Regions from separate parts of the Actinacidiphila sp. bgisy144 genome, predicted to be linked through region 4. Evidence: riboswitches for the same ligand, from Rfam matches in the RefSeq annotation. Region 4 holds a riboswitch; each other region holds the start of a gene.

The links. Region 4 has a riboswitch for cobalamin ahead of cobN (cobaltochelatase subunit CobN). Riboswitches for the same ligand answer to the same signal wherever they lie in the genome.
Region 1: it holds a riboswitch for cobalamin, as region 4 does, so the genes downstream of both, AC3EVP_RS05890 (ABC transporter substrate-binding protein) here and cobN (cobaltochelatase subunit CobN) in region 4, are expected to answer to the same signal.
Region 2: it holds a riboswitch for cobalamin, as region 4 does, so the genes downstream of both, AC3EVP_RS13150 (cobalamin biosynthesis protein) here and cobN (cobaltochelatase subunit CobN) in region 4, are expected to answer to the same signal.
Region 3: it holds a riboswitch for cobalamin, as region 4 does, so the genes downstream of both, AC3EVP_RS16275 (CbtB domain-containing protein) here and cobN (cobaltochelatase subunit CobN) in region 4, are expected to answer to the same signal.

Annotation. Positions count from the first base shown of each region.
Region 1 covers NZ_JBYIRM010000004.1:30,565-38,063, reverse strand. The annotation lists gene AC3EVP_RS05905 (sulfurtransferase) at 1-790, opposite strand, end outside; gene AC3EVP_RS05900 (LLM class flavin-dependent oxidoreductase) at 787-1,899, opposite strand; gene AC3EVP_RS05895 (TetR/AcrR family transcriptional regulator) at 1,955-2,683, shown strand; cobalamin riboswitch at 2,826-3,031, shown strand; gene AC3EVP_RS05890 (ABC transporter substrate-binding protein) at 3,051-4,124, shown strand; gene AC3EVP_RS05885 (FecCD family ABC transporter permease) at 4,121-5,227, shown strand; gene AC3EVP_RS05880 (ABC transporter ATP-binding protein) at 5,564-6,382, shown strand; gene AC3EVP_RS05875 ((2Fe-2S) ferredoxin domain-containing protein) at 6,379-7,125, shown strand; gene AC3EVP_RS05870 (chloride channel protein) at 7,332-7,499, shown strand, end outside.
Region 2 covers NZ_JBYIRM010000009.1:49,550-57,048, forward strand. The annotation lists gene AC3EVP_RS13140 (SDR family oxidoreductase) at 1-425, shown strand, start outside; gene AC3EVP_RS13145 (SDR family oxidoreductase) at 441-1,364, shown strand; cobalamin riboswitch at 1,474-1,605, shown strand; gene AC3EVP_RS13150 (cobalamin biosynthesis protein) at 1,717-2,673, shown strand; gene AC3EVP_RS13155 (cobyric acid synthase) at 2,682-4,175, shown strand; gene AC3EVP_RS13160 (putative cobaltochelatase) at 4,264-6,369, shown strand; gene cobO (cob(I)yrinic acid a,c-diamide adenosyltransferase) at 6,369-6,965, shown strand; gene AC3EVP_RS13170 (cobyrinic acid a,c-diamide synthase CobB) at 7,025-7,499, shown strand, end outside.
Region 3 covers NZ_JBYIRM010000012.1:112,657-120,155, forward strand. The annotation lists gene AC3EVP_RS16255 (DUF6296 family protein) at 1-175, opposite strand, end outside; gene AC3EVP_RS16260 (NAD-dependent protein deacetylase) at 269-1,174, shown strand; gene AC3EVP_RS16265 (bifunctional o-acetylhomoserine/o-acetylserine sulfhydrylase) at 1,549-2,916, shown strand; gene metX (homoserine O-acetyltransferase MetX) at 2,919-4,157, shown strand; cobalamin riboswitch at 4,156-4,311, shown strand; gene AC3EVP_RS16275 (CbtB domain-containing protein) at 4,351-4,569, shown strand; gene AC3EVP_RS16280 (CbtA family protein) at 4,597-5,463, shown strand; gene AC3EVP_RS16285 ((2Fe-2S)-binding protein) at 5,512-6,315, shown strand; gene nicT (Nickel transporter NicT) at 6,488-7,499, shown strand, end outside.
Region 4 covers NZ_JBYIRM010000005.1:189,220-196,718, reverse strand. The annotation lists gene AC3EVP_RS08180 (D-2-hydroxyacid dehydrogenase family protein) at 1-47, opposite strand, end outside; gene cobN (cobaltochelatase subunit CobN) at 169-3,837, opposite strand; cobalamin riboswitch at 4,022-4,144, opposite strand; gene AC3EVP_RS08170 (hypothetical protein) at 4,229-5,740, shown strand; gene AC3EVP_RS08165 (precorrin-8X methylmutase) at 5,737-6,417, shown strand; gene AC3EVP_RS08160 (precorrin-2 C(20)-methyltransferase) at 6,414-7,499, shown strand, end outside.

The sequences.
Region 1 (7,499 bases), on a different contig from region 4:
CGGTGACGCCCGAGCCGCAGTGGAACACCACCTCCTCGGCCGCGGTCAGGCCGAGTGCGGCGAACCGGGCGCGCAGTTCGGCGGGCGGGCGGAAGAGGCCGCCGGCGGTGAGGTTGTCCTGCCAGGGGGCGCTGAGCGCGCCGGGCAGGTGCCCGGTGCGGGTCTCCCCGGCGTGGGCGTCGGCGCCCGAGTAGCGGGCGGCGGCGCGGGAGTCCAGGAGCAGGGCGGTCGGCGTGCGGCCGGCCGCGGCCGCCTCGTCGGCGTCGCGCAGCAGGTGGGCCGGCCACGGAGTCACCTCGCGGGTCACCGGCGCCCGGGTCACCGGTCCGGTCTCCAGGGTGCCGTCCCACGCGGCCAGGCCGCCGTCGAGCAGGGCGGCCCGGCGGCCGGTGCGCCGCAGCAGCCACACCAGGCGCGCGGCGAACCCACCGCCCTGGTCGTCGTAGGCGACCACCACGCTGTCGTCGGCGATGCCGAGCCGGCCGAGCCGCGCGGCGAACTCCTCGGCCGCGGGCAGCGGGTGGCGGCCGCCGGCCGCGGTGCCGGGCGCGGCCAGATCGGTGTCGACGTCCACCCATACGGCGCCGGGGAGGTGCCCGGCGAGGTAGGCGTCGCGGCCGGAGCGGCCGTCGAGGTACCAGCGGACGTCGGCGAGTACGAGGGTGCCGTCCGAGGCGGTGTCCGGGGTGGCCGCTGTACGCTCCCGTACCCAGGCGGCCGGGACGACCGGCGGTATCTGCGGGGCTGTGGGCGCGGGTATGTGCGCGGGTATGCCGTCCGGGGTGCTCATACGGCGCCCCCGACCTGGGCGACCGAGGGGGCCTGGGCGGCCGGGGGTGCGGCGACGGTACCGCCGGTGGGGCGGTCCGCGCCGAGCCCCGCGACCTGCGGGATCACGTCGGAGGCCACCAGCTCCATGGCGCGGGCGACCTTGGCGTGCGGGATGCCGCCGATGTCGACGGACAGCAGGTGCAGGTCGTGGCCCCACAGGTCGTGGAGCCGGCCGAGCTTGTCGACCACCTCGGCGGGGCTGCCGCAGATCGCCGAGCCGGGGCCCACCAGGTCGTCGAAGTCGAAGGCGAGCGGTCGGGCGCCGACCGGCAGCTTCGCGCCGCGGAAGTAGTTGGCGTAGTACTCCCGCCACTGCTCGCGGGCCTGCGCGGTGGTGTCGGCGACGAAGACGTGGCTGGCGGCGCCGGTGCGCGCCTGCTCGGCCGGGCGGCCGGCCTTGGCCCACAGCTCGCGGTAGAGCGCGAACATCGGGGCGTGGGTCTGCGGCGGGCGGGCGGTGGTGCCGAAGACCATCGGCAGCCCGGTCTCGACCGCCAGGTGCACCGAGTCCGGCTTGGAGCCGCCGCTGACCCACACCGGCGGCCGCGCCTGGTGCAGCCGCGGCTGCACCCGCACCGCGTCCAGCGGCGGGCGGAAGGCGCCCTGCCAGGTCACCTCGGGCTCGTCCTCGGACCACAGGCGCAGCAGGAGTTCGAGGTTCTCCCGCTTGCGGTCGGCCTTGCTCTCCGGCGGCTGGGCGAAGACGGTGTAGGGGTCGGGGAAGAAGGACGCGCCCGCGATGAGCTGGAGCCGCCCGCCGGAGAGCTGGTCGAGCGTCGCGTAGTCCTCGGCGACCAGCACCGGGTCGCGGTTGGCGACCAGCGTGGTGCCGGTGGCCAGGGTGATGGTGGAGGTGCGGGCGGCTATCGCCGCGAGCACCACCGGGGGCGCCGATATGACGTCGCGCTCCCCGAAGTGGTGCTCCCCCACGGTGAACCAGGAGAAGCCGAGCCGCTCGGCGAGCACCGCGCTGCGGACCACCTCGTCGAGGCGCTCGGCCTGGGAGACGCGGTGCCCGGTGAAGGGGTCGCTGAGTAGGGTGCCGAAAGTGATGGTCCCGATATCCATGTGCACGGTCCTCTGGCGGGTTGACGGAAAGCCCTCAAAGTAAAGTACAACGTGCATGGTAAATTGGGCAACGGACGACGACCCGTATCGGAGGCTTCCCCTGAGTACCCCACCGACGGCCCCCGCCCGCAAGGCGGCACCGGAGCGCCCCGGCCCCGCCCGAACCGGCGGGCGGGCCGGCAAGCGCGACGCCATCACCCAGGGCGCCCGGACCGTCTTCGGCCGCGAGGGCTACAGCCGCACCAGCATCGAGGCGATCGCCGCCGAGGCCGGCGTGTCCACGCGCACCATCTACAACCACTTCGAGGGCAAGGACCAGCTCTTCTCCGACGTGGTCCACGACAGCGCCGGGCAGGTCGCGGACGCGTTCGTAGCGACCGTCGAGAAGCAGGTGACCGGCACCGACCCGCGCGCCGACCTGCTCGCGCTCGGCCGCGCCTTCGTCGGCCAGCGCACCCAGTTCCCCGAGCACTTCGCGATGATCCGGCAGATCAAGGCCGAGGTGCAGCACTTCCCCGCCGCCGTGATCGACGCCTGGCAGCAGGCCGGGCCGCAGCGCGTCCAGCGGGAGGTCGCCCGGCGGCTGGAGCAGCTCGCCGGCGCCGGGCTGCTGCGCATCCCCGAACCCGCCCGCGCCACCGTGCACTTCATCGCCCTGGTGACCTCGGAGATCACCATCCGCCCCCACGGCAGCCCGCCGCTGGGCGCGGCCGAGATCCGCGACTGCGTCACCCGCGCCGTCGACGCCTTCCTGCACGGCTACGGCACCGACCGCCCGTCCTGACCTCCGCTCCGCACTCCCCTCGCGCGGCCCTTCCCGTCAACTCCGGGCGGGGCCGCGGCCGTTGGCACCGGGCCCTGCCCCCGCGCCGGTGCGGGCCCTCCGCGCCCCGTGATCCGGCCGGCCGGGCGGGGCGGCGCGTTTGGTAGCGTGCGCGTGCCGTGGTGCACGGGAAACCGGTCGGAAGCCGGTGCGGCCCTCGCCACTGTAGTCGCGGAGTTCCGCGGCCCTGCGCCGACCGTCCCCACGACGGTCGGGGCCACTGGGCGGACCGGCAACGGACGCCTGGGAAGGCCGGCCGTGGAGCGTCGACGCGAAAGCCAGGAGACCGGCCACGGCGCGACATCTTCCACGAGGGTTTGGAGTACACGTGCCGAGCAGCGCCCTGCGCCCGTTCCGCCATATCAGCCGTCTCATACGCCCGGGCGCCCGGGCCCGCACCCGCCCGCTACGGCTGCCGGCCGCCGCCGCGGCCCTGCTGGCCACCGGGTGCCTGGCCGCCTGCACGGGGGCGCCCGCCGCGAGCGGCCCGGCGTCCTCCGCCACCGCGCGCAGCAGCATCGCCCCGGTCAGCGTGCGCAGTTGCGGCGTGGCCACCACCGTCGCCGCGCCCCCGAAGCGGCTGGTCACCCTCAACGAGGGCGCCACCGAGGTCGCCCTCGCGCTGGGCCTCCAGTCGCGGATGGCCGGCACCGCCTACCTCGACGACACGATCCCGGCGAAGTGGAAGGCCGCCTACGACTCCGTGCCGGTGCTCAGCAAGGAGTACCCGTCCAAGGAGAAGCTCCTCGCCGCGCGCCCCGACTTCCTCTACGCCTCCTACACCAGCGCCTTCACCGGCAAGGTCGCCGGCACCCGCGCCGAGCTGGCCGCCGAGCACATCGGCTCCTACCTGTCGCCCTTCGGCTGCGCGGACGCGAAGCAGGTGCCCACCGCGTCGTTCGAGGCGGTGTGGGGCGAACTCGCCGACATCGCCGCGGTCTTCGGGGTGCCGCAGCGGGCGGCCGCGATCGAGCGGCAGCAGAAGACGGCGCTGGCCGCACTGGCCGCCCAGGGCGCGGGCAAGGGCCTGGACGTGCTCTGGTACGACTCCGGCACCAAGTCCCCCTACGTCGGGGCCGGCCACGGCGGACCGCAGACCGTCCTGGACGCGGTCGGCGCGCACAACGTGTTCGGCACCCTGAAAGGCGGCTGGCAGAACGTGAGCTGGGAGCAGGTGGCCGCCGCCGACCCGGACGCCATCGTGCTCGCGGACGCGAGCTGGGACAGCGCCGCGGCCAAGATCTCCTATCTGGAGCACGACCCCGTGCTGAGCCGGCTCGCCGCGGTGCGCCGGCGCGCGTTCGTCGTCGTGCCGTTCTCGGAGTCGACGCCCGGCGTGCTCCTGGCGGACGGCGCGGCCCGGGTCGCGGCCGGTCTGGCCGCGCTGCCCGCCGCGTCGTGACGGCCGCGGACCGTACGCGTACGCGTACGCCCGACCGCGCCCGCGACCGTACGGCGGCCCGCTCGGCTGCGGTGCTGGCCGCGGCCGCGGTGGCGCTGCTGGCGGTGTGCCTGCTCGGCCTCGCGATCGGGTCGGTGCACGAGCCGCCGCGAGTGGTGGCCGACGTCCTGCTGCGGCGGCTGGGCCTGGGCGACCACCATGTGACGCTGCTGGACGACCAGATCGTCTGGCAGCTGCGGCTGCCGCGGGTGGTGGGTGCGGCGGCCACCGGCGCCGGGCTCGCGGTGTGCGGCGCGGTGCTCCAGACGCTCACCGGCAACGACCTCGCCGACCCCTACCTGCTGGGCATCTCCGACGGTGCCGCCGTCGGCGCGGTCACCGTACTGGTGCTCGGCGTCGGCGCGTCCGGCGCGGCGGCCGCCGGTGCGCTGCCGGTGGCCGCGTTCGCGGGGGCGCTGCTCGCGGCGGCGCTCGTCATGGCGCTGGCCGGTGCGGGGTCCTGGTCGCTGTCCGGGACCCGCACGGTCCTCGCCGGGGTCGCGGTGGGGCAGATGTGCGCAGCGTTCACCTCGTTCGTGGTGCTCGTCCTGGGCGACCGGGACGCCGCCCGCGGTGTCATGGAGTGGACGCTCGGCTCGGTGGCCGGGGTGCGGTGGCACACGGCGCTGTTCCTCGCGGCGGTCGCCGTCGCCGGAACGGCGGTGGCGCTCGCCGCGGCCCGGGACCTGGACGCCTTCGCCTTCGGCGAGACCGCGGCACGCTCCTTCGGCGTTCCGGTGGAACGGCTGCGGTGGCTCCTGGTCGGCACCTGCGCCCTGGTGACGGCCTGCCTGGTGGCCGAGACCGGCGTCATCGGCTTCGTCGGCCTCGTGGTCCCGCACGTCGTCCGCCTGCTGTGCGGCCCGGGGCACGCGGTCCTGCTGCCGGCCTCCGCGCTGCTCGGCGCGGCCCTCCTGGTCGGCAGCGACCTGCTCGCTCGGTCCGTCCTGCCCGACCAGGAGATCCCGGTCGGCGTGATCACCGCGGGGCTGGGCGCCCCCTTCTTCGCCGCCCTCCTCCGCCGCCGCACCCGCACCGCGGCCCCCGCGGGAGCCCGCCCATGACCGCGGCCCGGCGCCCCTCCCCCACCCGAGTCACCACGCGAGGCCGCACATGACCCCCACGCAACAGCCCCGCCCCCCGGACAGCGGGCCCCACACCGCCCCCGCACCGACACACCGCCCCGAACAGCCGCCACCCACAAACGCAGCCAAGCAGCCGAACCACCGCCCGACACCGCACCCTCACCGACCGCCGCCACCGCACCGAAACCACCACGCGAGGCCGCACATGACCGCCAGGCAGCAGCCCCACCCCGGGCAGGTATCCGCCACGGGCGGAGGGCGGCCGCCGAGCACCCCGCGCCACCACCCCGCCGAACCCCACCCGCGGGGCCGGGCGTGAGCGCCCGGGAGCCGGTGGTGCTGGGGTGCGCCGGGGTCGGGGTGCGGGTCGGGGACGCCGTGCTGCTGGAGGACGTCGCGCTCGACTTCGCCCCCGGCCGGCTGACCGGCCTGCTCGGGCCGAACGGCGCCGGGAAGACCACGCTGCTGCGGGTCCTGGCCGGGCTGGGGCGGCCCGGCCGGGGGCGGGTCGAGCTGGACGGGCAGGACCTGTACGCGCTGCCGGCCCGGCGCAGGGCGCGGCGGGTGGCGTTCATGGAGCAGCAGGCGGACACCGGCCTGCCCCTGACGGCCCAACAGGTGATCGAGCTGGGCCGGACCCCGCACCGCGGCCGGTGGCCGGTGCCGCCGGGCTCGGCCGCGGCGGCGCGGGAGCAGGCCGTACTGGCCGGGGCGGTGGCCGCCGCCGATGTCGGCGCCCTGCTCGACCGGAGCTGGTCGTCGCTGTCCGGGGGCGAGCGCCAGCGGGTCCAGCTCGCCCGGGCGCTGGCGCAGGAGCCCGATGTGCTCCTGCTGGACGAGCCGGCCAACCACCTGGACCTGCGGCACCAGTTGGCGTTCATGGAGACGGTCCGCGCTCTGGGCGTCACCGCGGTGGCCGCGCTGCACGACCTCGAACTCGCGGCCGCCTACTGCGCGGACATCGCCGTCCTGCACGGCGGCCGGCTGGTCGCGCACGGCCCGGTGGAGCAGGTGCTCACCGCGGAACTGGTCGGGCGCGTGTACGGGGTGGACGTGACCGTGGCGCGCCATCCGGTGCACGACCGCCCGCATGTGCGGTGGAACGGCGTACTGCGCGGGGCGGACGCGTCATGAGCCTGGTGCTGGTCGGCATGTCGGCGGTGGAGGCGGGCCGCCGGGCCGAACTGCTGGCCCTGGCCCGGCGCTCCGGCGCCACGATCGCCTTCCTCCAGCAGGGCGAGCCGTCGCTCACGGCCGAGTTGGCCCGGCTGGCGGACGCGCGGACCACGGAAGAGGGCACCGGCACCGGCGGCGCCCCCGTCGTCCTCGTCGGGGTCCGGCTGGGCGGCGGCGGGCCGGGGCCGTCCTGGCTGCGCCGGGTCGCCGCGTACTGGTGGCGGGAGCACGGCGGCCCGCGCCCGGAGGTGCGGGTGGGCGCGAAGCTCGCCGGGGACCTGGCGGAGGTCGCCGCGGCCGCGGCCACCGCGCGGCCGGTCACCGGCGCGGAGCCCGGCCTGACCTCGGCCGCCTGGGCGGAGGTGCCCGGCCACCGCCACCAGGTCCTGGTGTGCCGCGGCCCGCGCTGCACCGCGAAGGGCGCGGACGCGACCCTGCGCGCCCTGGTCGGGGGGCTCGGCGCGCACGGGCTCGGCGACGACGACGTGCTGGTGACGCAGACCGGCTGCCAGTTCCCCTGCAACCAGGCACCGGTGGTCAGCGTGCAGCCCGACGACGTCTGGTACGGCCGGGTGGACCCGGCGGCGGCCGCGGCGATCGTGGCCGCCCACCTCGCCGGCGGCCGCCCCGAGGCGGAGCACCGCCTGCCCCGGCACCGCGCCGGGCCGCCGTCCCACCCACCGGACTTTGCCGGGTGCTAAGTTTGCACAGCGCAAGGTTTTTGTTGCATCATGCAAACGTGCTGACGCCTGCCGACCTCCCGCCCGAGCGCCCCGCCTCCCCCACCTCCCCCGCCACCGCGGACGCCGCTCCGGACGCCGCTCTGGCCGCCACCGCGGGCGCTGTCCGCGTCGGACGCGGTCCGGCCGCCCTGCTGACGGCGCTGCGGGAGGCGAAGGGCGGGCTGCTGGTGCTGGCCCTGGCGGTCGGGTGCGGGGCGGGCGCGGGCGCGATCGCGTTCCGCTGGCTGATCGGGACCTTCACCCGCGCGCTGTCCGGCCACACCGACTACTCCGCCGCCGGCCGCGCCGCCAATCCGCACGTGCCCTGGCTCGGGCACTGGTTCGTGCTGCTC
Region 2 (7,499 bases), on a different contig from region 4:
CGGAGCTGGACGCGGTGCACCGCACCAACATCCGCGGCAGCTTCGTGGTCGACCAGCAGGCCGCCCGCCGGCTGCGCGCGGGCGGGGCCATCGTGAACCTCTCGACCTCCGTCGTGGGGCTCCAGTTCCCCGGCTACGGGGCCTACACCGCCAGCAAGGGCGCCGTCGAGGCGCTGACCCTGATCCTCGCCTGCGAGCTGCGCGGCCGGGACATCACCGTCAACGCGATCGCCCCCGGGCCCACCGCCACACCGCTGTTCATGGCCGGCAAGGACCAGGAGACCGTCGACCGCCTCGCGGCCCAGCCCCCGCTGGAGCGCCTGGGCACCCCCGAGGACATCGCCGAGGTGGCCGCCTTCCTGGCCGGCCCCGCCGGCCACTGGGTCAACGGCCAGACCGTCCGCGCCAACGGCGGAATCATCTAGGAGGCAGGAACAGCCATGACACCAGCCACGACACACCGCACCGGTCCGAAGGTCATCGTCGTCACCGGCGCCTCCAGCGGCATCGGCAACCTCGCCGCCCGCTTCCTGGCCGGGGCCGGGCACACCGTCTACGCGGGCATGCGCGCCACCGCCGACCGCAACGCCCCCCGCGTGGCCGAACTCGCCGCGTACGCAGAGGCGGAGGGCGTGGACGTGCGCGGCATCGAGATGGACGTGCAGGACCAGGCGTCAGTCGACGCGGCGATCGAGCAGGTCACCGCCGAGCAGGGCCGGCTGGACGTGGTCGTCCACAACGCCGGCCACATGGCGCTGGGCCCGGCCGAGGCGTTCACCCCCGAACAGCTCGCCGCGCTCTACGACGCCAACGTCCTGTCCACCCAGCGCGTCAACCGCGCCGCGCTGCCGCACCTGCGCCGCCAGGGCGAGGGGCTGCTGGTGTGGGTGGGGTCGTCCTCCACCCGCGGCGGCCACCCGCCGTTCCTCGCCCCGTACTTCGCGGCGAAGGCGGGCATGGACGCACTGGCCGAGAGCTACGCCGCCGAGCTGGTCCGGTTCGGCATCGACACCGTCATCGTGGTGCCGGGCGCCTACCCGTCGGGCACCAACCACTTCGCCCACGCGGCCCGGCCGGCCGACACCGTACGGGACACCGCGTACGACGAGGCGTACGGCGCGGTGCGCGACTCCATGGCGCAGGCGCTCACCGACCTCTTCCCCGCGGGGCGGACCGTGGACGAGGTCGCGGACGAGATCGTCCGGGTGGTCGGACTGCCGCAGGGCGAGCGGCCGTTCCGCACCCACATCGATCCCAGCCGCGACGGCAGCGAGGTCGTGTCCGCGGTCAGCGACCGCATCCGCGCGGAGTTCTACCACCGCATCGGCATCCAGGAGCTGCTTCCCGAGCACGCCTCCCTCTGAGCCGGCCGCGCGCCCACCTGCCGGCGCGGGGCCGCAAAGCCGCAGGCAGGCCCGGTTGACGGGGTTTCTCCGGGCGTGGTGAACTGCCGGGAGCAATGCGGCGGCAGGAGAGGAAGTCGGTGCGAATCCGACGCGGTCCCGCCACTGTCACCGGGGAGTGCACTCCCGAAGCTGGAGGCCACGGCCGGCGCACGCCGGCGGGAAGGCCCGGGAGTGCGTTGATCCGGGAGCCAGGAGACTCTCACCGCCGGTCACGTCGAGCCAGGGCGCGGACCCTGAGTGAGGACTTCGCCATGCCCTGCACGCAGGCGGCACCCGCCCTGGCGGCCGCCGGTACCCGGATATCCGCGGCATGAGCGGCCGCCACCGTGCCTACGCGTACGGCGCCGCACTCGGCTTCCTCGGCGACCTCCTGATCGGCGACCCGCGCCGCGGCCACCCGGTGGCCGGGTTCGGGCGGGCCGCCGGCGCCCTGGAGCAGCGGATGTGGCGCGACGACCGGGGCGCCGGCAGCGCGTACGCGGCGCTGTGCGTGGGCGGCGCGGTGGCCGCGGCCGCCGTCGCCGAGCGGGCGGCCCGGCGCCGCCCGCTGCTGGGCGCGGCGCTGGCCGCGGCGGCCACCTGGTCGGTGCTGGGCGGCACTTCGCTCGCCCGGGAGGCCCGCACGATCGGCGCGGCGCTTCAGGCCGGCGACCTGGCCGCCGCCCGGGACCGGCTGCCGCACCTGTGCGGGCGGGACCCGGCCGCGCTGGACGCCGACGCGCTGGCGCGGGCGGTGGTGGAGTCGGTCGCGGAGAACACCTCGGACGCGGTGGTCGGCGCCCTGGTGTGGGGCGGGCTCGCGGGGGTGCCCGGGCTGGTCGGCTTCCGTGCCGCCAACACGCTGGACGCGATGGTCGGCCACCGCTCCCCGCGGCACCTGCGCTTCGGGTGGGCGGCCGCCCGGCTGGACGACGCGGCCGGCTACCCCGGCGCGCGGCTGACCGCCCTGCTCGCCGCGCTGGCCGGGCCGTATCCGGGCAGCGCGCTGGCCACCGCGCGCCGGGACGGGCCGCGGCACCCCTCGCCCAACGCCGGGCCGGTCGAGGCCGCGTTCGCGGGGGCGCTGCGGGTGCGACTGGGCGGCACCCTGGCGTACGGGGGGCGGGTCGAGCACCGGCCGGTGCTGGGCGCGGGGTTCCGGCCGCCGCGGCCGGCCGACATCGGGCGCGCGGTGCGGCTGTCCCGCCGGGTCGGCGCGCTCGCGCTGGGCGCGTCGGTGCTGCTGTCGGCGGCCCGCGGCCGGACCGGCACGAGGGGTGCGCGGTGAAGGGGCTGATGGTCGCCGGGACCGGTTCGGACACCGGCAAGAGCGTGGTGACCGCGGGGATCTGCCGGTGGCTGACCCGGCAGGGCCTGCGGGTGGCGCCGTTCAAGGGCCAGAACATGTCGCTCAACTCGTACGTGACCCGGGAGGGCGCCGAGATCGGCCGGGCGCAGGCGATGCAGGCGCAGGCGGCCGGGGTGGAGCCGTCGGCGCTGATGAACCCGGTGCTGCTCAAGCCGGGCGGCGAGCAGCGCAGCCAGGTGGTGGTGCTGGGCAGGCCGGTCGGCGAGCTGAGCGCGCGCGGCTACCACGGCGGCAAGCAGGCGGAGTTGCTCGGCACCGTGGTGGACTGCCTCCAGGAGCTGGGCCGTACGCACGACGCGGTGGTCTGCGAGGGCGCGGGCAGCCCCGCGGAGATCAACCTGCGCCGTACCGACATCGTCAACATGGCGGTGGCCAGGAGCGCGCGGCTGCCGGTGGTCGTGGTGGGCGACATCGACCGCGGCGGCGTCTTCGCGTCCTTCTACGGCACGACGGCGCTGCTCGCGCAGGAGGACCAGCAACTCGTCGCGGGCTACCTGGTGAACAAGTTCCGCGGTGACGTCTCGCTGCTCAGGCCGGGCCTGGACATGCTGCGCGGCCTCACCGGCCGCCCCACCTTCGGGGTGCTGCCCTTCGCGCACGGCCTGGGCATCGACGAGGAGGACGGGCTGCGGGTGTCGCTGCGCGGCGCGGTGCGCGAGTCCGCGGTCGAGGCGCCCCACGGCGAGGAGGTGCTGCGGGTCGCGGTGGCCGCGGTGCCGCTGATGTCGAACTTCACCGACCTCGACGCGCTGGCCGCCGAACCCGGTGTGGTGGTGCGGTTCGTGGACCGCCCGGACGAACTGGCCGACGCCGACCTGGTGGTGCTGCCCGGCACCCGCGGCACCGTCCGCGCGCTGGAGTGGCTGCACGCGCGCGGCCTGGCCGACGCGGTACGGCAGCGCGCGGCGCAGGGCCGCCCGGTGCTGGGCATCTGCGGCGGCTTCCAACTGCTGGCCGAGCGCATCGACGACGAGGTGGAGTCGAAGGCCGGTACGGTCCGGGCGCTGGGCCTGCTGCCGGTACGGGTCCGCTTCGCCCGGGAGAAGACCCTCGCCCGCCCCGAGGGCACGCAGTACGGCGAGCAGGTGCGCGGCTACGAGATCCACCACGGGGTGGCCGAAGTGCGCGGCGGTGACGAGCCGTTCCTCGACGGCTGCCGGGTCGGCGCGGTGTGGGGCACCCACTGGCACGGGTCGCTGGAGAGCGACGGCTTCCGGCGGGCGTTCCTGCGGCAGGTGGCCGCGGCGGCCGGGCGGCGCTTCGAGCCCGCGCCCGGCACCCGCTTCGAGGCGCTGCGGGAGGAGCAGTTGGAGCGGCTGGCGGACCTGGTCGAGGAGCACGCCGACACCGGTGCGCTGCTGCGGCTGGTGGAGCAGGGCCCGCCGGAGGGCCTGCCGTTCCTGCCGCCGGGGGCGCCGTGAGACCGCCGCCCCGCGCCCACCAGGCACCGCCGCAGGCGCCGCGCACGGCCCCGTACCCACGACTTCCGCTCGAAGGAGCGATCCTGCCATGAGCATCACCTACCCGTTCACCGCTGTCGTCGGACAGGACGACCTGCGGCTGGCCCTGCTGCTCAACGCGGTCTCGCCCGCGGTGGGGGGTGTGCTGGTGCGCGGGGAGAAGGGGACGGCGAAGACGACGACGGTGCGCGCGGTCGCCGCGCTGCTGCCGGACGTGGCGGTGGTGCCCGGCTGCCGGTTCAGCTGCGACCCGGCCGCGCCGGACCCGGGCTGCCCGGACGGGCCGCACGACCCGGACCCGGCCGGCGCCCGGCGCGCCACGAAGCTCGTCGAGTTGCCGGTGGGCGCCTCCGAGGACCGGCTCGTCGGCGCGCTGGACTTCGAACGGGCGCTGGCCGAGGGCGTGAAGGCGTTCGAGCCGGGGCTGCTGGCCGAGGCGCACCGGGGTGTGCTCTACGTCGACGAGGTCAACCTCCTCAACGACCACCTGGTGGATGTGCTGCTGGACGCCGCCGCGACGGGGGCGAGCTACGTGGAGCGCGAGGGCGTGTCGGTGCGGCACGCGGCGCGCTTCCTGCTGGTGGGCACGATGAACCCCGAAGAGGGCGAGCTGCGGCCGCAGTTGCTCGACCGGTTCGGGCTGACCGTGGAGGTCACCGCCTCCCGCGAGACCGACGAGCGGGTGGAGGTGGTGCGCCGCCGGCTGGCCTACGACGCGGACCCGGCGGCCTTCGCCGCGCGGTGGGCGGAGGAGGAGCGGCGGACCCGGGAGCGGATCGCGGCCGCACGGGCGCTGCTGCCGTCGGTGGTGCTCGGCGACACGGTGCTGCGGCAGATCGCGGCGACCTGCGCGGCCTTCGAGGTGGACGGGATGCGCGCGGACATCGTGATGGCGCGTACCGCGACCGCGCTGGCGGCGTGGGCGGGCCGCACCGAGGTGACGGCCGACGACGTCCGGCAGGCCGCGCTGCTGGCGCTGCCGCACCGGCGCCGCCGCAACCCGTTCGACGCGCCCGGGCTGGACGAGCAGAAGCTGGACGAGGCGCTGGAGCAGGCCCGGCAGGAGGCCGAGCAGGCGGCGAACGACGTGGACGAGCGCCCGGGCCCGGACGACGACCCGGAGCCCGACCCCGATCCTGACGGCGGCCCCGGCCCGGACGGCGGCCCCGAGGGCGGCCCGGGCGGCGACGGCCCCGGCGGGGGCGGCGGGGTGCCGCCGCAGCGCGAGGACACCGCGGGCCCCGAGGCCGGCGACTCGGCCCCCGACACCGGCGCCGAACCCGCATCCCCGCAGCCCGGCGCGGGCGCGGGCGCGGCGGCAGGTGCCGAGCAGCCGCCGTCCGCCGCCGGTGAGCCGTACCGGACCCGGGCGCTGACCGTGCCCGGGCTCGGCGAGGGCGCGGCCGGGCGGCGCTCGCGGGCCCGCACCGCGCAGGGGCGGACGACGGGCGCGGAGCTGCCGCACGGCCGGCTCGCGGCGCTGCACCTGACGGCGACGCTGCGCGCGGCGGCGCCGCACCAGCGGGCGCGGGGGCGGGCGGGCGCCGGGCTGGTGGTGCGCCGGGCGGATCTGCGGCAGGCGGTGCGGGAGGGCCGGGAGGGCAACCTCGTGCTGTTCGTGGTCGACGCGTCGGGCTCGATGGCCGCGCGGAAGCGGATGGTGGCGGTGAAGGGCGCGGTGCTGTCGCTGCTGCTCGACGCCTACCAGCGGCGGGACAAGGTCGGCCTGGTCACGTTCCGGGGCGCCGGCGCGGAGTTGGCGCTGCCGCCGACGTCGTCGGTGGACGCGGGCGCGGCGCGGCTGGAGAAGCTGCCGACCGGGGGCCGCACCCCGCTGGCGGCGGGGCTGCTGCGGGCGCACGAGGTGCTGCGGGTGGAGCGGCTGCGGGACGCCTCGCGGCGGCCGCTGCTGGTGGTGGTGACCGACGGGCGCGCCACCGGCGGGCCCGAGCCGCTGCCGCGGGCGGCGCGGGCGGCCCGGCTGCTGGCCGCGTCCGGGGTCGCGTCGGTGGTGGTGGACTGCGAGACGGGCCCGGTCCGGCTGGGCCTGGCCGGGACGCTCGCCCGGGATCTGGGCGCCGCCGCGGTGACATTGGAGGAGCTGCGGGCCGACACGGTGTCCGCGCTGGTCAAGGACGTACGGAGGGCCGCGTAATGCCGCAGGGACAGCCGAGTGTGGTGCCGGACGACGGGCTGACCACGCGCCAGCGCCGCAACCGGCCGCTGACGATCGTGCACACCGGGCCGGGCAAGGGGAAGTCCACGGCCGCCTTCGGGATGGCGCTGCGGGCCTGGAACCAGGGCTGGCCGGTGGGGGTGTTCCAGTTCGTGAAGTCCGCGAAGTGGAAGGTCGGCGAGGAGCGGGCGCTGAAGGTGCTGGGCGCCTCCGGCGAGGGCGGCGAGGTCGTCTGGCACAAGATGGGCGAGGGCTGGTCCTGGGTGCAGCGCGACCCCGCCTCCAGCGAGGAGGCCGCCCGGGAGGGCTGGGAGCAGGTCAAGCGGGACCTGGCGGCCCAGACCTACCGGCTCTACGTGCTGGACGAGTTCGCGTACCCGATGCACTGGGGATGGGTGCCGGTGGCGGAGGTCGTCGAGGTGCTGCGGGACCGCCCGGGCAGCCAGCACGTGGTGGTCACCGGGCGCAACGCGCCGGCCGAACTCCTGGACTTCGCGGACCTGGTGACGGAGATGGCGAAGGTCAAGCACCCGATGGACACCGGGCAGAAGGGGCAGCGGGGGATCGAGTGGTGAGTCCGGCCACCGGTACGGGCGCGGTGCCCGAGCCGCGGGAGACGGTGCCGCAGGGCGCGGTGCCGCGGCTCGCGGTGCCGCGGTTCGTGGTCGCCGCGCCGTCCTCGCGCAGCGGCAAGACGACGGTCGCCACCGGGCTGATGGCCGCGTTCGCCGCGCGCGGCCTGGCCGTCTCCCCGCACAAGGTCGGCCCGGACTACATCGACCCGGGCTACCACGCGCTGGCCACCGGCCGGCCCGGCCGCAACCTCGACCCGTACCTGTGCGGGGTGGAGCGGATGGTGCCGCTGTTCCTGCACGGCGCCGCCGGGGCCGGGCTGGCCGTCGTGGAGGGGGTGATGGGCCTGTTCGACGGCGCCACCGGGCACGGCGAGCTGGCCTCGACCGCGCAGGTCGCCAAGGTGCTGGCCGCGCCCGTGGTGCTGGTGGTGGACGCGTCCGCGCAGGCCCGGTCGGTCGCCGCGCTGGTGCACGGCTTCGCGTCCTTCGACCCGGGGGTGCGGCTGGGCGGCGTGGTGCTCAACAAGGTCGGGT
Region 3 (7,499 bases), on a different contig from region 4:
CCATCATCCGGACCTCGCCCTCGGCGCTGATCTCGGCACGCACGATGCCGGTCTCGTCCTCGTAGACGGGGTAGCCGCCCGCGCCCGACGCGTCGGTGCGGTGGACGACGACGACGTCGTCCTCGACGGCGGGGGCCTGGAAGACCAGTTCGTAGACGGCGGGGTACTCCTCCATGGGCACACACCTCCCCAGGGCAGTACTCCATCATCGCGCAGATCGGCGGTTTCCGCCTCTCGGGGCGGGCCGCCGCGGACGTAGGCTGCCGGCATGGACACCGGCGTGGGCGCAGGCACGGGCACGGACGCGGGCATCGGCACGGACGCAGGGATCGGCGCCGAGGCCCTGGCGGCGCTGGCGCCCCTGCTGCCGCTGGTGTCGCGCGGCGGCGTCGTGGTGCTGAGCGGGGCGGGGCTGTCCACGGAGTCGGGCATCCCCGACTACCGCGGCGAGACCGGCCGGCGGCGGCGCGGCAGCCCGATGACGTACCAGGAGTTCACCGGCAGCGCGGAGGGCCGCCGCCGGTACTGGGCGCGCAGCCACGTCGGCTGGCCGTCGATCGCCGGGGCCCGGCCGAACGCGGGCCACCGGGCCGTGGCGCGGCTGGCCGCGGCCGGGCTGGTGACGGGCGTGGTCACGCAGAACGTGGACGGGCTGCACGCCGCCGCGGGCACGGCCGACGCGGTCGAGCTGCACGGCAGCCTGCACGCAGTGGTCTGCCTGGACTGCGGGGCCCGCGGGCCGCGTACGGACCTGGCCGAGCGGCTGGACGCGGCGAACCCGGGATTTCGCGCGCTCGCGGCCCGGATCGCGGCCGACGGGGACGCGGAGCTGCCCGCCGAGCACGTCGCGTCCTTCCGCCCGGTCGGCTGCGCGGTGTGCGGGAGCGGCGTGCTCAAGCCCGACGTGGTGTTCTTCGGCGAGCAGGTGCCGCTCCCCCGGGTGCACGCGAGCTACGCGCTGGTGGACGCCGCGTCGCTGCTGCTGGTGGCCGGCTCCTCCCTCACGGTGATGTCGGGGCTGCGGTTCGCGCGCCACGCGGCCAAGCACGGCACCCCGGTGGCCATCGTCAACCAGGGCCCCACCCGGGGCGACGACCTGGCCGCGCTCCGCCTCGACCTGCCGCTCGGCCCCGCTCTGACCGCGCTGGCCGAGCGCCTCGCCCCGGTCGGCTGAGCAGACCCGCGCGCTGGCCCGGGGCGGGCCGGGGGCGGCGAATACCAACGCCGTGTTAAGCCTGCGCCGCAGCCGGGACAGCCGCGCCCGGCCGTGCTTCCATGGGCCGCATGACCCCGTTCGTGAAGCGCCGCCACGTGGACTACGCGCGCGTCACGACCACGGGGTGTCCCGGCGCGCGCTGACGTCCGCCGCACCGCCGGACCGTCGCCGTACGCCTCGCGCCGTACGCCTCCGCCGTCGTCAACGCCCCGCCCCGCCCCCGGTGTCCACCCCCGGGGGGTACGGCCCCGCGGGCGCCGGTGGCGTACCCGCGCGCACCTCTGCAGGACACCCGCAGCGCCACCCGTACGCGCCCCAGCACAGGGAGAACCATGACCGAGCAGCAGCCCGTCGACGCCGTGACCGCCGGGCACACACCCGAGACCGCCGTCGCCGCCGCCACCGAGGAGCCGAACTGGTCGTTCGAGACCCGGCAGGTCCACTCGGGGGCGGTGCCCGACCCGGCGACCGGGGCGCGGGCGGTGCCGATCTACCAGACGTCGTCGTACGTCTTCCGCGACACCCAGCACGCCGCGGACCTGTTCGCGCTGGCCGAGCCGGGCAACATCTACACCCGCATCCACAACCCGACCCAGGACGTGTTCGAGCAGCGGATCGCCGCACTGGAGGGCGGGGTCGCCGCGGTGGCGCTGGCGTCCGGCCAGGCCGCGGAGACCCTGGCGATCCTGACGCTGGCGGGCGCCGGCGACCACGTGGTGGCCGGCTCGTCGCTGTACGGCGGGACGTACAACCTCTTCAAGCACACCCTGCCGCGGTTCGGCGTCGAGGTGTCCTTCGTCGACCCGGACGACACCGCCGCGTGGCGGGCGGCGGTGCGGCCGAACACCAAGGCGTTCTTCGCCGAGACGCTGGGCAACCCGCGCGGCAACGTGCTGGACGTCCAGGCCGTGGCGGACGCGGCGCACGCCGAGGGGGTGCCGCTGATCGTGGACAACACGGTGCCGACGCCCTTCCTGCTCCAGCCGCTGCGGCACGGCGCGGACGTGGTGGTGCACTCGGCGACGAAGTTCCTCGGCGGCCACGGCACCACCATCGCCGGTGTGGTCGTGGACGGCGGGAGCTTCGACTTCGGGGCGCACGCCGACCGCTTCCCGGACTTCTCCGCGCCCGACCCGAGCTACCACGGCCTCCAGTACTGGCCGGCGCTCGGCCCCGGCGCCTATGCGGTCAAGCTGCGGGTGCAGCTGCTGCGCGACCTCGGCCCGGCGCTGTCGCCGCACTCGGCGTTCCTGCTGCTCCAGGGTGTCGAGACGCTGTCCCTGCGGCTGGAGCGGCACTCCTCTAACGCGCAGGAGCTCGCGGAGTGGCTCCAGGCCCGCGACGAGGTCGCGGCGGTGCACTACCCGGGCCTGCCCTCCAGCCCCTGGTACGAGGCCGGGCAGCGCTACCTGCCGCGCGGTGCGGGCGCGGTGCTCGCCTTCGAACTGCGCGACGGCGCACAGGCCGGCCGGCGGTTCGTGGACGCGGTGCGGCTCTTCAGCCACCTGGCGAACATCGGCGACGTGCGCAGCCTGATCATCCACCCGGCCTCCACCACGCACAGCCAGCTCGACGAGGCGCAGCTCGCGCAGACCGGTGCGACGCCCGGCCTGGTGCGGCTGTCGGTCGGCATCGAGAACGTCGCGGACCTCAAGGCGGACCTGGAAGCAGGGTTCCGCGCGGCCAAGGGCGCGTCCTGACCGTGCCCGGCACGCCGCCGGTCCCCGGCGCCGGATCGCCCGCCGGCGCCGCCCCGGAACCCGCCGGCGGGGTCCTCCCGCCGCCCGCCTCCGGGGCGTGGCGGCCGGGGGACCCGCCCGGGCGGCGGCGCTGGCACCGCGCCCCGGGGCCGCTCGCGCTGGAGGCGGGCGGCGAACTGCCGGAGGTGCGGCTGGCGTACGAGACGTGGGGCCGCCTCGCGCCCGACGCCTCGAACGCGGTCCTGGTGCTGCACGCGCTGACCGGGGACAGCCACGTCGCCGGCCCTGCCGGGCCCGGCCATCCCACGGCCGGCTGGTGGGACGCGCTGGTCGGGCCGGGCCGGGCGCTGGACACCGACCGCTTCTTCGTGGTGACGCCCAACGTGCTGGGCGGCTGCCAGGGCAGCACCGGCCCGGCCACCGCCCGGCCGGACGGGCGGCCGTGGGGCGGCGCCTTCCCGTTCCTGACCCAGCGCGACCAGGTCGCGGCCGAGGCGGGCCTGGCGGACGCGCTGGGCATCGACCGGTGGGCGCTGGTGGTCGGCGGGTCGATGGGCGGCATGCGGGCGCTGGAGTGGGCGGCCGGCCGCCCGGAGCGGGTCGGCGCGCTGCTGCTGCTCGCCTGCCCGGCGGCGGCCAGTGCCGAGCAGATCGGCTGGGCGTCGGTGCAGCTGCGGGCGATCCGGGCCGACCCGGCCTGGCGCGGCGGCGACTACCACGGCGCCGGGCCGGGCGGCGGCCCGCACGCCGGTCTCGGCCAGGCCCGCCGGCTGGCGCACCTGACGTACCGCAGCGAGCCGGAACTGCGGGCGCGCTTCGGCCGGGACCCGCAGCGCGGTGAACTGCCCTGGCACGGCGGCCGGTACGCGGTGGAGTCGTATCTCGACCACCACGCGGACAAGCTGGTGCGCCGGTTCGACGCGGGCAGCTATGTGGTGCTCACCGAGGCGATGAACGCCCATGACGTGGGGCGCGGGCGGGGCGGCACCGCGGCGGCGCTGCGGCGGGTCACGGCGCCCGCGCTGGTGGCCGGGGTCGACTCCGACCGGCTCTACCCGACCGCGCAGCAGGAGGAGTTGGCGGCGGGCATCCCGGGCGCGGACCGGACGCGGACGATCCGCTCGCCGTACGGGCATGACGGCTTCCTCATCGAGGTGGATCAAGTGGCGGCGCTGGTCGGGGAGTTGATGCCGCCTCCGGCGGCGCGGCGGCCCCCGCGCGGTGTGGCGGGAAGCAGGTGACATGCGTTGACGTGCCGGTTCGCCCGCCCGTACGCTGGTCGTTCGTGATGGTGTGAGGAAGCCGGTGGAACTCCGGCACGGTCGCGCCACTGTGTACCGGTCGCCTCTGGGGGCGTCCGGGAGTCAGATACTCCGCCGTCACGCCGCCCCACTCGAACCGAGGGACGCTGTATCCCCGAAGGAGGCCCCACCCGTGAGTTCTGTGTCCACCCCTTCGTCGACCGAGGCCACGCCGGTCGTCCTGCCCGTCTCCAAGGCGGTGCTCTGGCTGGTCGGCAGCGCGCTCCTGGCGCTGGCCGCCTACTACTTCATCGGCGTCGACCAGGGCGCGGTGTCCGTCTTCGGCCGGGACATGCACATCCACGAGTTCGTGCACGACGCGCGGCACTTCCTCGGCTTCCCCTGCCACTGACGACAACAGGCAGGCGGACAACTCGACATGGAGAAACGACTCGTACTGCGCGGCGTGCTCGCCGGCGCGATCGGCGGGCTGCTCGCGTTCGTCTTCGCACGGATCTTCGCCGAACCGCAGATCAACCGGGCGATCAGCTACGAGAGCGGCCGGGACGCGGCGCAAAGCGCCCTAGACAAGGCCGCGGGCCTGCCGGTCTCGCCGGACGGCCCCGACCTGTTCAGCCGCACCGTCCAGGCCGATGTCGGCATGGGCGTGGGCCTGGTCCTCTTCGGTGCCGCGATGGGCGCCCTCTTCGCGGTGGTCTACACGGTGTGCCTGGGGCGGGTCGGCGGCGTCCGGCCGCGCACGCTGGCGCTGCTGGTGGCCGGCGGCGGCTTCCTCGGCTTCTACCTGGTGCCGTTCGTGAAGTACCCGGCGAACCCGCCCGCGATCGGGCACGAGGACACCATCAAGGCCCGCACCGGGCTCTACCTGGTCATGGTGGTCTGCTCGATCACGCTGCTCGCGCTGGCGGTGTGGCTGGGGCGGCGGCTCCAGGGGCGGTTCGGCACGTGGAACGCCACGCTGCTGGCCGGTGCGGCCTTCGTGGCCGCCATCTGCGTCGTGATCGGCCTGCTGCCCGCGCTGGGACACCTGGCCGCCAACCGCGAGCAGTACGGCGACCACGCCACGGAGACACCTCAGCCGCTGACCGACCCGGCGGGGCGGATCGTCTACCCGGGCTTCCCTGCGGACGTGCTGTTCCGGTTCCGCTTGTACTCGGTGGCCGCGCAGCTGCTGCTGTGGTCGGCGATCGCGCTGGTCTTCGGGCCGCTTTCGGAGCGGGTGCTGAGCGCCTCGCCGACCGGCCGCGCCGCGCGGGCGCCCCGGGTCGGCCCGGTGGAGGCGTGAGGGGGCGCCTCGGCGCGCCACCTCACCCTGCCGCGGCAGGGTGGCGCCGTGCACGGCGATGAGACGAGAGCGGCCCTGGCGGAGCTGGGGCCGTTCTTCGCGGTCGAGAGCGCTGCGGCGGCCGACGCGGCCGGCGGCGGCTCCGGCTGGCGGTCGATGGCCGAGCTGGCAGACGGCAGCGGCGTACTGGCCGCCCGCGTGGCCGCCGTACGCGGGGTGCTGGCCGCGGGCGGCGGGCAGCAGCCGGACGCGGTCGAGGAGCGGGTGGCCGCGTCCGTGACCCACCTGGGCCTGGTGGCCCGGCTGCTCTCCCCCTACCTGGCGCTGGCCGTGCTGTACGGGCACGTGCCCGGCGCCGTACGGCTGTCCGACCTGCGCTGGCAGCCCGCGCTCGGCGGCCCCTACCCGCTGGCCCTGCCGGGGCTGCCCGGCCGCGCGGCGGACCCGCCCGCCCCGGCGGAGACCGGGCCCGCGGAGACTGGTGGGGTTGCGGACGCGTTCGCGGCGGCGGTCCTCTCCGGCCCGGTCCGCGAACTGACCGCGGCCTGCGCGGATTCCCGCGTCTCCCCGCACGTCCTGCGGGGCAACACCGCGTCCGCGCTCGCCGGCGCCGCCCGCATGGTCGCCGCGGCCCGCCCGGAGGCCGCCGCGCGGGCCCGCGCGCTGACCGGGCTGCTGCTGGCCGGCGGCCCGCTGCGCGGCGCCGGGCACCTCACCCCGGCGGACGCCGGCGGGGGCCACGGCGCCTTCCGGCGGCGCAGCTGCTGCCTGATCTACCGGGCCGCGCCGGGGCACGCCGGGGCGCTGTGCGGCGACTGTGCGCTCTCCCGTGTGCCGGTGCGCCCGGGATGAAGCAGGTCAAAGCGTTGCGGGCATGAGGACCCGGTCTTGTTGCGAGCAACTTGCAACAAGTAATGTGTCGCATCGAGGTGTCCCGCCCCCGGTCGCAAAGGACGCAACGTTGACCTCCATCATCCAGACCCGCCCCGCCGCGGGGTCCCGCCTCCAGCGGATATCGGCGTCGATGTCGCGTGCCGAGTGGACCCGGCTGGGCGGTATGGCCGGCTTCATCGTGGCGCTGCACGTCATCGGCTGGTTCACGCTCGCGGTGATCGTCGCCCCGCACCACTACCGGACGGGCACCGGCGTCTTCGGGGTCGGCATCGGCGTCACCGCCTACACGCTCGGGATGCGGCACGCCTTCGACGCCGACCACATCGCCGCGATCGACAACACCACCCGCAAGCTGATGGGCGAGGGCAAGCGGCCGCTGTCGGTCGGCTTCTGGTTCTCGCTCGGCCACTCCTCGATCGTCTTCGGGCTGTCCTTCCTGCTCTCCCTGGGCATCAGGTCGCTCGCCGACCCGGTGGCGCACGACAACTCCGGGCTGCACGACGTCACCGGCTGGATCGGCACCACCGTCTCGGGCACGTTCCTGTACGCGATCGCGCTGGTCAACCTGCTGATCCTGGGCGGCATCTGGAAGGTCTTCCGGCGGATGCGGCACGGCGAGTTCGACGAGGCGGCGCTGGAGGACCAGCTCAACAACCGCGGTCTGATGAACCGCCTGCTGGGCCGGCTGATGAAGTCCGTGAGCAAGCCGTGGCAGATGTACCCGATCGGCCTGCTCTTCGGCCTCGGCTTCGACACCGCCACGGAGATCGCGCTGCTGGTGCTGGCCGGCTCCGGCGCCGCCTCGGGCCTGCCCTGGTACGCGATCCTGTGCCTGCCGATCCTCTTCGCCGCCGGCATGTGCCTGCTGGACACCATCGACGGCTCGTTCATGAACTTCGCGTACGAGTGGGCGTTCTCCAAGCCGGTCCGCAAGGTCTACTACAACCTCACCATCACCGGCCTGTCCGTCGCGGTCGCCCTGATCATCGGCACCGTCGAACTGCTCGGCCTGATCTCCGACAAGGCCGGTCTGCACGGCTCCTTCTGGGACTGGATCGGCGGGCTGGACCTCAACATTGTGGGCTACGTCATCGTCGGCCTGTTCTTCCTCACCTGGGCCGTGGCCCTGGCCGTCTGGAAGT
Region 4 (7,499 bases):
AGCGACTCGGCGACCTGCTGGTAGTCGTCCAGTACGGCGACGCGCATCGGCGGTTCTCCTCCTGGTCGGGGGCCCGGCCCCGGCTCGGGGTGCCCGGCTTCTGCTGGTCGGATGTCGGTTCCTGCTGGTCGGGTGCCCGGCTCGGGCGATCCTACGGCCGCGCCGGGCTCACTCCTCGCCCTCCCCGGCGTCGCCGCCTTCGAGGTCGCCCTCGGTGTCCAGGAAGACCTGGCGCAGCTCGGCGAGCACCTCGGGGTCGGGCTCGGCCCACATGCCGCGGGACTCGGCCTCCAGCAGGCGTTCGGCGATGCCGTGCAGCGCCCAGGGGTTGGCGTCCTGGAGGAAGGCCCGGTTGGCGGGGTCGAGGACGTACGCCTCGGTGATCCTGTCGTACATCCAGTCGGCGACGACACCGGTGGTCGCGTCGTACCCGAAGAGGTAGTCGACGGTCGCGGCGAGTTCGAAGGCGCCCTTGTAGCCGTGCCGGCGCATCGCCTCGATCCAGCGCGGGTTGACCACGCGGGCGCGGAAGACCCGGGAGGTCTCCTCGACGAGGGTGCGGGTGCGGACGGTCTCGGGGCGGGTCGAGTCGCCGATGTACGCCTCGGGGGCGGTGCCGCGCAGCGCCCGTACCGCGGCGACCATGCCGCCGTGGTACTGGAAGTAGTCGTCGGAGTCGGCGATGTCGTGCTCGCGGGTGTCGGTGTTCTTCGCGGCGACGGCGATCCGGCGGTAGGCGGTCTCCATCTCGCCGCGCGCCGGGCGGCCGTCGAGCCCGCGGCCGTAGGCGTAGCCGCCCCAGACGGTGTAGACCTCGGCGAGGTCGGCGTCGGTGCGCCAGTCGCGGGAGTCGATCAGCTGGAGCAGCCCGGCGCCGTACGTGCCCGGCCGGGAGCCGAAGATGCGGGTGGTGGCGCGGCGCTCGTCGCCGTGCTCGGCGAGGTCGGCGCGGGTGTGGGCGCGTACGTGGTTGCGGTCGTCGGGCTCGTCGAGGGAGGCGGCCAGCCGCACCGCGTCGTCGAGCAGGGCCACGGTGTGCGGGAACGCGTCGCGGAAGAAGCCGGAGATGCGCAGGGTGACGTCGATCCGGGGGCGGCCCAGCTCGTCCAGCGGCACCGGCTCCAGGCCGGTGACGCGGCGGGAGGCGTCGTCCCAGACCGGTCGGATGCCGAGCAGGGCCAGCGCCTCGGCGATGTCGTCGCCCGCGGTGCGCATCGCGGAGGTGCCCCACAGTGACAGGCCCACCGACGCCGGCCAGTCGCCGTTGTCGGTGCGGTAGCGGGTCAGCAGCGACTCGGCGAGCGCCTGCCCGGTCTCCCAGGCGAGCCGGGAGGGCACCGCCTTGGGGTCGACGGAGTAGAAGTTGCGGCCGGTGGGCAGCACGTTGACCAGGCCGCGCAGCGGCGAGCCGGACGGCCCGGCGGGCACGAAGCCGCCGGCCAGCGCGTGCACGGTGCGGTCGATCTCGTCGGTGGTCGCGGTGAGCCGGGGGACCACCTCGCGGGCGGCGAACTCCAGGACGGCGGCGACCTGTTCGCCGCTGCCGGCGGTGACGGCGGGCACGGCGGCCGGGTCCCAGCCGGCGTCCTCCATCGCCTGGACCAGGGCGCGGGCGCGCTCCTCGATGGCGTCGGCGGCGGTGCGGGTGGCGGCGGACTCGTCCAGGCCCAGCGCCTCGCGCAGCCCGGGCAGGGCCGCGGTGCCGCCCCAGATCTGCCGGGCGCGCAGGATCGCCAGCACCAGGTTGACCCGGTCGGTACCGGCCGGGGCCTGGCCGAGGACGTGCAGGCCGTCGCGGATCTGGGCGTCCTTGATCTCGCAGAGCCAGCCGTCGACGTGCAGCAGGAAGTCGTCGAAGCCCTCGTCGTCGGGGCGGTCGGCCAGGCCCAGGTCGTGGTCGAGGCGGGCGGCCTGGATGAGGGTCCAGATCTGGGCGCGGATCGCCGGGAGCTTCGCCGGGTCCATGGCCGCGATCTGGGCGTGCTCGTCCATCAGCTGCTCGAGGCGGGCGATGTCGCCGTAGGAGTCGGCGCGGGCCATCGGCGGCACGAGGTGGTCGACGAGGGTGGCGTGGGCGCGGCGCTTGGCCTGGGTGCCTTCGCCCGGGTCGTTGACCAGGAACGGGTAGACCAGCGGCAGGTCGCCCAGGACCGCGTCCGGGCCGCAGGCCGCCGACAGGCCGGCGTTCTTGCCGGGCAGCCACTCCAGGTTGCCGTGCTTGCCGAGGTGGATCATCGCGTCGGCGCCGAAGCCGCCGTCCGCGGCGGGGGCGGCGATCCAGTGGTACGCGGCCAGGTAGTGGTGGGAGGGCGGCAGGTCGGGGTCGTGGTAGATCGCGATCGGGTTCTCGCCGAAGCCGCGCGGCGGCTGGATGAGGACCAGCAGGTTCCCGTGGCGGAGGGCGGCGAGCACGATGTCGCCCTCGGGGTTGCGGCTGCGGTCGACGAACAGCTCGCCGGGCGGCGGGCCCCAGTGCTCCTCGACCGCGTCGCGCAGTTCCCGCGGCAGGGTGGCGTACCAGCGGCGGTAGTCGGCGGCGGGGACCCGGACGGGGTTGCGGGCCAACTGCTCCTCGGTGAGCCAGTCCTGGTCGTGGCCGCCGGCGTCGATGAGGGCGCGGATGAGGGCGTCGCCGGGGTGGAGGGGGGAGCCGTCGGAAGGGGTGACGTCGGAGGGACCGCCGTCGGACGGCGCGTCGAGGCCGGGGACGGGGTCGGGCCCGAAGTCGTAGCCCTCCTCGCGCAGGCGGCGCAGCAGGGCCATCGCGCTGGCGGGGGTGTCGAGGCCGACCGCGTTGCCGATGCGGGAGTGCTTGGTGGGGTACGCGGACAGCACCAGGGCCAGGCGCTTGTCGGCGGCGGGTATGTGCCGCAGCCGGGCGTGCCGTACGGCGATGCCGGCCACGCGGGCGGCGCGCTCGGGGTCGGCGACGTAGGCGGGCAGGCCGTCAGCGTCGACCTCCTTGAACGAGAACGGGACGGTGATCAGCCGCCCGTCGAACTCGGGCACCGCGATCTGGGTGGCCGCGTCGAGCGGGGAGACGCCCTCGTCGTTGGCCAGCCACGCGGCGCGCGAGCCGGTCAGGCACAGCGCCTGGAGCACGGGGACGTCCAGGCCGGTGAGCGCGCCCGCGTCCCACGCGTCGTCGTCGCCGCCCGCGGACGCGTCGGCGGGGCGGGTGCCGCCGGCGGCGAGCACGGTGGTGACGATCGCGTCGGCGGCGGACAGTTCGGCGACGAGTCCGGGCTCGGGGGTGCGCAGGGAGGCGACGAAGTACGGCAGCGCCCGGGCCCCGGCCGCCTCGATCGCGTCGCACAGGGCGCCGACGAACGCGGTGTTCCCGCTCATGTGGTGGGCGCGGTAGTAGAGCACGGCGACGGCGGGGGCGTCCGCGGGCGCCGCGGCGGCCGTACGCTCCAGCGGGCCCCAGGAGGGCGCGGGCGCGGGCGGTTCGAAGCCGTGGCCGGTGAGCAGCACCGTGTCGGACAGGAAGCGGGCGAGCTGCTCCAGGTTGGCCGGGCCGCCGTGCGCCAGGTACGCGTGGGCCTCGGCCGCGAGGCCCACCGGCACCGTGGACGCCGCCATCAGCTGGGCGTCCGGCGCCTGTTCGCCGCTGAGCACCACCACGGGCAGGGACGTCGCCAGCAGCGCGTCCAGCCCCTCCTGCCACGCCCGCAGTCCGCCCAGCAGGCGTACGACGACCAGGCCGACGCCCTCCAGCAGCTCCGGCAGCAGCGCCACGTCCACCCGCGTCGGGTTCGCGAACCGGTACGCCACCGGTCCCCCGGCCGCCCGAGCGCTGAGCAGGTCCGTGTCCGACGTGCTCAGCAGCAGCACCCGTTCGGGATGCGGCCCGCCGAGCCCCTGCTCACCGGCGGGCGAAGGCGCTTCGGCCGGGGGCAGTTCCTCGGCACCCCGCACCGGGGCGGTGGTGCTGGAGTCGGCGGAACGGGGCAACTCGGATGATCCGGTCACAACGAAAACCCTTCCTCGGGGTGTCCGCGCCCCGGGTGGTGTCGGACGGCGGGAGTTCCTGGCTCGCTCGACCGCCGGAGGCACCGGTGGCCAAGTTCACAGTGGCGGGACCGCGCCGGATTCGCACCGGGCTTCCTCCCCTGTCGCCGTCTGCGGCAATGGCGAACCGGAAGGTCCGCACGGGGAGCATAGTAAGCGCCGTAGGCATTCGGCAGATGACCCGATTTGTGGCACGGTCGGTATGCTCGCCGCCATGTCCACCGCCCCCGACCAGCCCGTCCAGCCGCCGCGGCCGGCCGCCGACGCATGCCCGGCGGACGTCAACGCGGCGGTAGGGGAAGGCGCCCGGGCCCCGCGCGGCCGGGCGGACGCCTGCCCGGGGGCCCTTCGGCTGCACACCGCCGACGACGGCGCGCTGGCCAGGGTCCGCGTCCCGGGCGGTGTGCTCGGCGCGGCGCAGGCCGAACGGCTGGGCGAGGCGGCCCGGCGGTTCGGCGACGGTGATGTCCATCTCACTTCGCGCGGCAACGTCCAACTGCGCGGCCTGGCCGCGGGCTGCGGGGCGGAGCTGGCCCAACTGCTGGGCGCGGCCGGGCTGCTGCCGTCGGCGGCGCACGAGCGGGTACGGAACGTCGTGGCGTCGCCGCTGTCGGGCCTGGACGGACAGGGGCACCTGGACGTCGGGGGCTGGCTGCGGGAGCTGGACGGGCTGCTGTGCGGGAGCGCGGCGGCCGCGGCGCTGTCCGGGCGGTTCCTCTTCGCGCTGGACGACGGGCGCGGCGACGTCGCGGCCCTGGGACCCGACGTGACGCTGCGCGCGGCGCCGGACGGCACGGCGCTGCTGCGGATCGGCCGCAACGCGGCCCTCCGCCTTCCCGCCGCCGACGCGCCCCGGGCCGCACTGCTCGCCGCGGAGGGCTTCCTCGCCGCGGCCACGCCCGACGGCGGCGGCGAGCCCACCGCGTGGCGGGTGGCCGACCTGCCCGACCGCGGCGCGGCCCTCACCGCGGACCTCGCCGGCCGTCTCACCGCACCGCCCGCCACCACCGCGGCCCCGCCCGCCGCCTCCCCCGCCGGCACCCGGGGGAAAGCCGCACACACCGCCTCCCCCGCCCTCGGCCCCATCCCGCACCCGGCCGCCCCCGGCGGCCCCCTCGCCCTCTCCGTCCTCGCCCCCCTCGGCCGCCTCACCCCCGACCAGTGGCGCGCCCTGTGCGCGCTCGCCGCCCGCACCCCGGCCGCGCAACTGCGGCTCACCCCGTGGCGCGGCGCCGTCGTCCCCGGGGTGCCCGCCGACCGGGCCCGGGCGGAGCTGGCCGCGCTCGCGGCGGCCGGACTGGTGACGGACCCGGGCTCCCCGTGGGTGGGCGTGAGCGCGTGTGCCGGGCGGCCCGGCTGCGCGAAGTCGCTCGCCGACGTCCGCGCGGACGCGGCGGCCCTCGTCCACCCGGCACCCGGGGACGCCGAGCCCTCCCGCCCCACCCCCGGGAGCGGGGAACCCGGGGACACACAGCCCGAGGGCACACAACCCGGGAGCGGGGAACCCGGGGGCGCCACCCCCCGCCCCCTCCCCGTCCACTGGTCCGGCTGCTCCCGCACCTGCGGCCGCCCCCGCACCCCCGACCGCGTCGAAGTCGTCGCCACCTCGAACGGCTACCGTGTGGACCTCTTCCGTACCGGGGCCCCGCTGCGAAGCGCCCACCCCCGGCCCGCCGACCTCGCCGCCACCGTGGCGGCCGCGCGCCGCGGCGCGCCGACCGAATGAGCGAGACCACCGTGCCCCCTGTGCCCCCGGTCCCCCCGGGCTCCGCGTACCCCTACGCGTACGAGAAGGACGGTGCGGCCATCTACCGCCGGTCCTTCGCCACGATCCGCGCCGAGGCGGACCTCGGCGGGCTGCCCGCGGACGTCGCCCAGGTCGCGGTGCGGATGATCCACGCCTGCGGCATGGTCGACCTGGTCGCCGACCTGGCGTACTCGCCCGGCGTGGTCGCGCGGGCCCGCGCGGCGCTGCGGGCCGGGGCGCCGATCCTCTGCGACGCCGCGATGGTCGCCAGCGGGGTGACCCGCAAGCGGCTGCCCGCGGACAACGAGGTGATCTGCACGCTGGGCGACCCGTCGGTGCCCGCGCTCGCCGCGGAACTCGGCACCACCCGCACCGCGGCGGCCCTGGAACTGTGGCGGGACCGGCTGGAGGGCGCGGTCGTGGCGGTCGGCAACGCGCCCACCGCGCTGTTCCGGCTGCTCGAACTCGTCGCCGCGGGCGGCCCGCGGCCGGCCGCGGTCATCGGCGTCCCGGTCGGCTTCGTCGGCGCGGCCGAGTCGAAGCAGGCCCTGGCCGCCGACCCGTCGGCCCTCGAGCACCTGGTGGTGCACGGCAGGCGCGGCGGCAGCGCCATCGCGGCCGCCGCGCTCAACGCGATCGCGAGCGAGGAAGAATGAGCAGCCGTCCGTCAGCGGCCCACGAGACGGCCGCATCCGACAGCGTGGGGCGGCTCTACGGGGTCGGCCTGGGCCCCGGCGACCCGAAGCTGCTGACCGTACGCGCCGTGGAGGTGATCTCGGCGGCCGACGTGGTGGCGTACCACAGCGCGCGGCACGGCCGGTCGATCGCCCGCGGGATCGCGGCGGGGTACCTGCGCGCGGGCCAGATCGAGGAGCAGCTCGTCTACCCGGTCACCACCGAGACCACCGACCACCCCGGCGGCTACCAGGGTGCGATGGAGGAGTTCTACGAGCAGGCCGCGGCGCGGCTGGCGGCGCACCTGGACGCGGGGCGCAGCGTGGCCGTGCTGGCGGAGGGCGACCCGCTCTTCTACGGGTCGTACATGCACATGCACAAGCGGCTGGCCGACCGGTACCCGACGGAGGTGGTGCCCGGGGTGACGTCGATGGCGGGCGCGGCCGCGCGGCTGGGGGCGCCGCTGGTGGAGGGCGAGGAGTCGCTGACGGTGCTGCCCGGCACGCTGCCCGAGGAGGAGCTGGCCGCGCGGCTGGCGGCGGCGGACACCGCGGTGGTGCTGAAGCTGGGCCGTACGTTCCCGGCGGTGCGGCGGGCGCTGGAGCGCTCGGGGCGGCTGGCGGACGCGCGGTACGTCGAGCGGGCCACGATGGCCGGTGAGCGGACCGCGGAACTCGCCGAGGTGGACCCGGAGTCGGTGCCGTACTTCGCGGTGGCGGTGCTGCCGAGCCGGGGCGGCGCGACGGAGCCGCGGACGGCCGTACCCGCGGCGGTGTCCGAGGCGGACGCCGACGGCGGCGGGCGCGGGCAGGTCGTGGTCGTGGGCACCGGTCCGGCCGGGCCGCTGTGGCTGACCCCCGAGACGCGCGGCGCGCTGGCCGCCGCGGACGACCTGGTCGGCTACACCACCTACCTGGACCGGGTGCCGGTGCGGTCCGGCCAGCGGCGGCACGGCAGCGACAACAAGGTGGAGGCCGAGCGCGCCGAGTTCGCCCTCGACCTGGCCCGCAGGGGACGACGGGTGGCCGTGGTCTCCGGCGGCGACCCGGGGGTCTTCGCGATG